Regions from separate parts of the Streptomyces sp. NPDC005752 genome, predicted to be linked through region 2. Evidence: riboswitches for the same ligand, from Rfam matches in the RefSeq annotation. Region 2 holds a riboswitch; each other region holds the start of a gene.
The links. Region 2 has a riboswitch for cobalamin ahead of ABZ441_RS31665 (cobalamin biosynthesis protein). Riboswitches for the same ligand answer to the same signal wherever they lie in the genome.

Region 1 (2,250 bases), on a different contig from region 2:
GGGCCGGCATCGTCCTGCGGGCCAGCCCCTTCGCCTCGGCCGCGCGGTACGCCGCGTCGAACTCGTCGCCCCACAGGTCCACCAACTCGGGGGTGTCGGCGGGGGAGAACAGCGACCAGTCCGTGTCCGCGTCGACACGGCGCATGAACTCGTCCGGGATCCAGTGCGCCAGGTTGAGGTTGTGCGTACGCCGCTGGTCCTCGCCGGTGTTGTCGCGCAGCTCGAGGAATTCCTCGATGTCCGCGTGCCAGGTCTCCAGGTAGACGGCGGCGGCGCCCTTGCGCCGGCCTCCCTGGTTGACCGCGGCGACCGAGGCGTCGAGCGTCTTGAGGAACGGCACGATGCCGTTGGAGTGCCCGTTGGTGCCCCGGATGAGTGAACCCCGGGCTCGGACACGGGAGTACGAGAGACCGATGCCGCCCGCGTGCTTGGAGAGACGCGCCACCTGGTGGTAGCGGTCGTAGATCGAGTCGAGCTCGTCCAGCGGCGAGTCCAGCAGATAGCACGAGGACATCTGCGGGTGGCGGGTGCCGGAGTTGAAGAGGGTGGGGGAGGAGGGCAGGTAGTCCAGCCGGTTCATCAGGCCGTACAGCGCGGCCACTTCCTCCAGGGCCCGCTCGGAGGTGTCCTCGGCGAGGCCGGCGGCGACGCGCAGCATGAAGTGCTGCGGGGTCTCGATCACGTGGCGGGTGAGCGGGTGGCGCAGCAGGTACCGGCTGTGCAGCGTGCGCAGTCCGAAGTAGCCGAAGCGGTCGTCGGCGCCGTCGGCGAGCGCCCGGTCCACCAGGGCGTCGAGAGCGGCGGCGTGGAGCGTGACGAACTCGGCCGTGCGGTCCGCGACCAGACCCTCGCGATGCCCGACGGCGACCGACGACGAGAAGGAGACAGCGCCCTGGCCGGCGGCCTCGTCCGCTACGGCCCGGGTGAGCAGCCGCGCGGCGAGCCGGGAGTAGGCCGGGTCCTCGGAGATCAGCCCGGCGGCGGCCTCGGTGGCCAGCGACCGCAGCTCCGCCTCGTCCGACCGGGCGTTGCGGCCGCGCAGCGCGGCGGCGGCGACCCGCCCGGGGTCGGTGTCGGGCAGATCGGCCGTGAGGCCGGTCAGGGTCCGCAGCAGTGCGGTCCCGGGCGCGTCGGGCGTGCGGCCTTCGAGTTCCGTGGCTGAAACCGGGTCGGCTGGCGCGATGGTCACTGGGGCTATCCCTCGCTCGGCTCGGGGCCTGCGGGAGCGGGGCAGCCGGGCACGGAGGGCACCCGGGGAGGGGCGGCGCGGCGCACGGCGTCCACCGGCCCTCCGCGGGGCCCGGACGTCTCTGCGTCCGGTTCGGTCGAGCCGGACGCGCTGTCGACAGGTCTTCGGACTATCGCGGTGCACAGAAACACACCGGTCACACCGTTGCGGGACAGTTCCGGATTCGCACCGGATTCCCCTGCGGCGACAGCGAGGTCGAGCATACATGTGGGGGCTGCTGATTGAGGCAGCCCCCACATGTAGTGTCGTGGCGGGTCAGAGCTCCAGGCGGAATGTCAGGAGTACGAAGCCGGGCAGCGGACTCCAGTCCCGCTCCGGGGACCGTGCGAAGCCCAGCCGCCGGTAGATCCCATGGGCGGCCGCCATGGACGACTGCGTCGACAGCACGATTCCGGACAGCCCTCCGCGAGCCCGTGCCCGGTCGATGCAGGCCCGTACGAGCGCCTCACCCACGCCCCGGCCACGGGCCTCCGGCGAGACGGCCAGCATCCTGAACTCCGCCTCGTCCTCACCTGCGATGTCCGCCCACGGGCTGCCCGGCTCGACGTAGGTGACACCACCCAGCAGCCGGCCGTCGTCGTCCAGCGCGACCAGCACCTCGGCATCGGCCGCACGCCGCTCGACGGCGCGGAGCTGCTCCAGGTAGGGGTCGCCGGCGCCGAAGTCCAGCAGACCGTCTCCGAGATACGCCTGAGCGGTGATCTCGCCGAGTTCCTCGAACTGAGCCCGCCGGGCCGGCCTGATCGATACGTCCATGGGCCGCAGTCTGCCGCAGAGGGGGAGCGTGACGCCCCCCGTTTACGGCCGACCGCGGTCTCGCGGGCCGTACCCGGTACGACGCCGTCCCGGCAGGTGGACCCTGCCGGGACGGACGGATGTCATGCCGGACGACTGCCGAGGGGGTCAGTGACCGCCCGGCGCGCCCGCAGTGGCCGGCGGGAGCTCGGCCTTGACGCCCGGGTCGCCCACGTCCGCGGTGTAGTCGGACGGCGAGGTCTCGT
Region 2 (2,250 bases):
GGCTTGAGCAGCACCGGGTTCATCAGTACCGACGGCTCCACCCGGGCGGCCTGCGCCTGCATCGCCTGCGCCCGGCCGATCTCCGCGCCCCCACGGGTGACGAACGAGTTCAGCGACATGTTCTGCGCCTTGAAGGGGGCGACCTTCACCCCCCGTCGCACAAGCCACCGGCAGATCCCGGCCGTGACGACGCTCTTGCCCGCGTCCGACGTGGTTCCCGCGACCAGCAGCCCGCCGCTCATCCGACTCTCCGTCCCCTGGCCAGCCGCCCCGCCGCACACACGGCGAGGGCCAGCACACTCACCCGGCGCGACAGCCGCACCGCACGTTCGATGTCCGTGACCCGCACGTCCCGCCCGGCCCCGCCGTTGAGCACCGGCCGGTGCTCGACCCGCCCGCCGTACGCGAGGGTGCCGCCGAGCCGTACGCCGAGCGCTCCCGCGAACGAGGCCTCCACCGGGCCCGCGTTGGGGCTGGGATGCCGGCCCGCGTCGGCCCGCCAGGCCCGGACGGCCTCGCGCGGGCGTCCGCCGGCAGCCACGGCCAAGGCGGCGGTGAGCCGGGCCCCCGGCCATCCGGCGACGTCGTCGAGCCGGGCCGAGGCCCAGCCGTAGCGCCGGTAGCGGGGTGACTTGTGTCCGACCATGGCGTCGAGCGTGTTGACAGCCCGGAAGGCGACCAGCCCGGGCACCCCGCCGACCGCGCCCCAGACCAGGGCTCCCACGACGGCGTCGGAGGTGTTCTCGGCGACGGACTCCACCACCGCGCGGGCGATCCCGGGCCCGTCCAGTGCCTGGGGGTCCCGGCCGCACAGATGCGGCAGCCGCTCCCGGGCCAGCTCGATGTCCCCGGCGGCCAGCGCCCCGCCGACGGCACGGGCCTCGCGGCCCAGTGACGTGCCCCCGACGACGGCCCAGGTGGCGGCAGCGGTCAGTGCCACGGCGGCGGCGGGACGGTTCCGTACGGCACGGGCGGCCAGCGCGGCGGCGCCCGTGGCGCCCCCGGCACAGACCAGCGTGTGCAGGGCGCCCCAGCCGCGGTGATCGCGCCACAGCCGGTCCTCGGCACCCGCCGCGGCACGCCCGAAGGCGGCGACGGGATGTCCCCGCCGGGGATCACCGAGCAGCAGGTCGCCGATCAGACCGGCGGCGGCGCCGTACGCGAAGATGCGGTCGGCTCGCACGCGTCAGCCGGCCGTCGCGCCTCGAAGGACCTCAGGGACGGGTGGTGCAGCGACCGACGCAGGGCAGCCAGGCATGGCGTATGTCCTCACTCAGGGTCCGCGCCCTGGTTCGACGTGACCGGCGACGAGAGTCTCCTGGCTTCCGGATCCGCAGTTCCTCCGGCCTTCCAGTCCGCTGCGGCGGACCGTGACTTCCGTGTGGAGGCTGCTCCCCGGTGACAGTGGCGGGACCGCGCCGGATTCGCACCGGCTTCCTCTTCTGTCGCCGTAATGGCTCCGGCAGTCCACCATGCTCCGCGAACGCCCGTCAACCTGCCGTTGACCTGCGAGGCTTCGGTGTGCCCGGACGCACACCGGGCCGGACACACGTGGTGTGTCCGGCCCGGTGCGTGCCCGTGAGGTCAGGCGACGATCAGATAGATCCCGTACGCGACCGCCGCCGCGCACAGCCCGAAGCAGGCGTACGCGCCGACGCGGGCCGGGGCGTGGGAACCGCCGCCGCCCTGAGCCGTCGGCACCTGCTTGGCCAGGCCCAGGATGCCGAGGGTGAAGAGGCCCACGAGCGCGACGGTGATCACGAGGCTGACGCCGAAGACGGAGGCCAGAGCTGCCCAGTCGATGTTCATACGGATCTGTCCTTACACCGTGGCCGGTCGGGCCGGGTCGGTCTGGGGGTCGGCCGGGGCGTGGATCGTGGTCTTGAGGTGTGTGTCCGCCAGGCCGACGGGCGGCGGGCTGACGGCCGCGATGGCGGTCGTGACGACGCCCGCGGGCTCGTTGACGTTGGTGTGGTCGACCGGCTTGCGGCGCGACAGCAGCCAGATGGCGGCGGATCCGCCCACGAGCACGGCGGCCACCACGGCGACACCCCAGGGCCCCTGCTTGGTCAGGAACTCGGCCCCCGCACCGACCAGGCCGGCGGCGGGCAGCGTCAGGCCCCAGGCGATGAACATCCGGGTGGCGGTGGACCAGCGGACCACGCCCCCCTTGCGCCCGAGCCCCGCACCCATCACCGCGCCGGAGCAGGACTGCGTGGTCGAGAGGGAGAAGCCGAGGTGCGAGGAGGC
Region 3 (2,250 bases), on a different contig from region 2:
GGTACGCCCGCCACAGATGGCGGGCGGTCACGCCCGCCGGCCCCAGCAGCACGGCCAGGGCGGCGACCAGGATCAGGGGCGCGCCGGGCCAGGGCGGCAGCGATATGGCGAGAACCGTGAATCCCAGTCCGAGCACGGCTTTGTCCACGGGATGGCGGCGGCGCCAGCGACTGCTGTGCGCCGCCGCATCGATCTGCAGCACGTGCGCTCAGTTCCTCCGGGCCGCGGACTCCCCGGCACCGGGCCCGGTGCCCCCGCCGTCCTGCCGGGCGGCCGCCCGCAGTTCGCCCTGACGGCGTCCGCGCCGCACGCCGAAGTAGTAGGCGAGGACACCCGCGCCGAGCGCTGCCTGGAGGGCGAACAGTGCCGACTCGACCTCACCGGAAGGCGGTTCGTACAGCGGGGAGAACCAGGGTTCGTACGCGGGGGCGATCTCGGTGATCGCGGTCTCCGCCTGCGCGTCGGCGCCCGCGAAGGGCTCCTCCTGGCCGTCGCCGAGGCCGAGGGCCAGGGGCAGGACGGCCAGCGCGGCCACGACGAGCAGGAGAAGGGCGTTGATCTTCGTGTTCTTGTTCATTTGGCAACCGCCTCGGTCTCGGCCGTCCTGGTCGGGGTGCGCCTGCCGCTGAGGAACACCCCGAGCCGGGTCAGCTCCCCCTTGCTGGACTGCACGAGGAGCCGCATCACCAGCACGGTCAGAAGCCCCTCGCTCACCGCGAGCGGGATCTGGGTGAGCGCGAAGATGGAGCCGAACTTGCCGAGCGCGCCCAGGAACCCGCTGCTCGGGTCCGGGAAGGCGAGCGCCAGCTGCACGCTGGTGACGCAGTACGTGGACAGGTCGGCGACGAACGCTGCGAAGAACACCGCCACCATCAGCGGCACGTCGTAACGGCGCAGCGCCTTGTAGACCGCGTACCCCGCCCAGGGCCCGACGATCGCCATCGAGAAGACGTTGGCGCCGAGCGTGGTCAGGCCGCCGTGGGCGAGCAGCAGCGCCTGGAAGAGCAGGGTGATGGTGCCCAGTACCGCCATGATCGGCGGGCGGAACAGGATGGCTCCCAGCCCCGTACCCGTGGGATGCGAACAACTTCCCGTGACGGAGGGGATCTTCAAGGCGGAAAGTACGAACGTGAAGGCCCCGGAAGCCCCCAGGAGCAACGTGCTCTCAGGGTTCTCCCTGACTTCACGCGTGAGCGACCGGACTCCGTGGACGACGAACGGCGCGGACGCGACACCCCAGGCGATCGCGTGCGCCGGAGGCAGAAAACCCTCGGCTATGTGCATGGCTCAGCAGACCCTCTCCAGCACCTCGTGGATGGTTGAAGTGCCTTGGCCGGTCTCCTGGCTTACGGGTAACACCGCCCGAACTCCGCCTTCCCGGGTCACAAGGACCCAGTGGCTGCCCGCGAGGGCCGGAGCCGGACTTCCCGATCACAGTGGCGAGGGCCGCACCGGCATCACACCGATTTCCCGTTCACCAAGGCGTGGCGACAGTAGTGCCAGGCGGGTGGTGATGACAAGCCGGGGGAGGCCCGGGTGGACACGCCCCCGCGGGCGGCCGTGTACGCGATGACCTGCGACGGTCCGGGTGGTGATCCAGGTGGTGGCGGGCTCGGAAGCGCGAGGGGGAGGAGCGCGCTGCCGCCCTGCGGGAACGCGCTCCTGCACCTCGGGAGGGGGATCAGTGCTGCTCGACGACACCGCTCAGCTCGTTGGGAGCCTCGGGCAGTTCGGTCGAGGCCAGTTGCCGGCCCGACTCGATGTCGACGGCGACCAGCTTCTTGTTCTCCGGGTCCGAGACGTATGCCGTGTGGTCGCGCACGAACAGCGCCGGGCGGGGCTGCTGCCAGTCCAGCGGTTCCCGCCACGAACCGAGGACGGAGATCTTCCTGGTCACCTTGCCCGTGGCGGGGTCGATGACATGGATGCGGCCGTCGGTGCCCAGGACCAGCGCCTCACCGTGCGCACCGCGTGCCAGCGAGCGGAAGGTGTAGCTCGTCCCGATGTCGACGAGCCGCATCTTGCCCGTCCCGGTGTCGATGAGCGAGATCTGTTCCGGGCGTTCCAGCTCGGCGTCCTTGTCCTTCTTGTAGTCGCCGAGGACGACGGGCGACTCGTCGGAGCCGGCCTGGTTGCCGATCCTGCCGTACTCGGTGGGGCTGTTCACCTTCTTGACGGCGCCGTCCTTGTAGATCAGGACTCCGTCCTCGCAGCCGATGACGACCGCCTCGTCCTTGGCGGTCGCCTCCC

Region 1: it holds a riboswitch for cobalamin, as region 2 does, so the genes downstream of both, ABZ441_RS00220 (ribonucleoside-diphosphate reductase subunit alpha) here and ABZ441_RS31665 (cobalamin biosynthesis protein) in region 2, are expected to answer to the same signal.
Region 3: it holds a riboswitch for cobalamin, as region 2 does, so the genes downstream of both, ABZ441_RS09345 (energy-coupling factor ABC transporter permease) here and ABZ441_RS31665 (cobalamin biosynthesis protein) in region 2, are expected to answer to the same signal.

What each region holds. Positions count from the first base shown of each region.
Region 1 is NZ_JBEXYB010000001.1:42,359-44,608, forward strand. It holds gene ABZ441_RS00220 (ribonucleoside-diphosphate reductase subunit alpha) at 1-1,189, opposite strand, end outside; cobalamin riboswitch at 1,327-1,464, opposite strand; gene ABZ441_RS00225 (GNAT family N-acetyltransferase) at 1,505-2,005, opposite strand; gene mctP (monocarboxylate uptake permease MctP) at 2,153-2,250, opposite strand, start outside.
Region 2 is NZ_JBEXYB010000057.1:20,078-22,327, reverse strand. It holds gene ABZ441_RS31670 (cobyric acid synthase) at 1-242, opposite strand, end outside; gene ABZ441_RS31665 (cobalamin biosynthesis protein) at 239-1,183, opposite strand; cobalamin riboswitch at 1,312-1,442, opposite strand; gene ABZ441_RS31660 (hypothetical protein) at 1,585-1,809, opposite strand; gene ABZ441_RS31655 (inorganic phosphate transporter) at 1,822-2,250, opposite strand, start outside.
Region 3 is NZ_JBEXYB010000008.1:80,943-83,192, forward strand. It holds gene cbiQ (cobalt ECF transporter T component CbiQ) at 1-202, opposite strand, end outside; gene ABZ441_RS09340 (energy-coupling factor ABC transporter substrate-binding protein) at 209-577, opposite strand; gene ABZ441_RS09345 (energy-coupling factor ABC transporter permease) at 574-1,284, opposite strand; cobalamin riboswitch at 1,314-1,519, opposite strand; gene aztD (zinc metallochaperone AztD) at 1,682-2,250, opposite strand, start outside.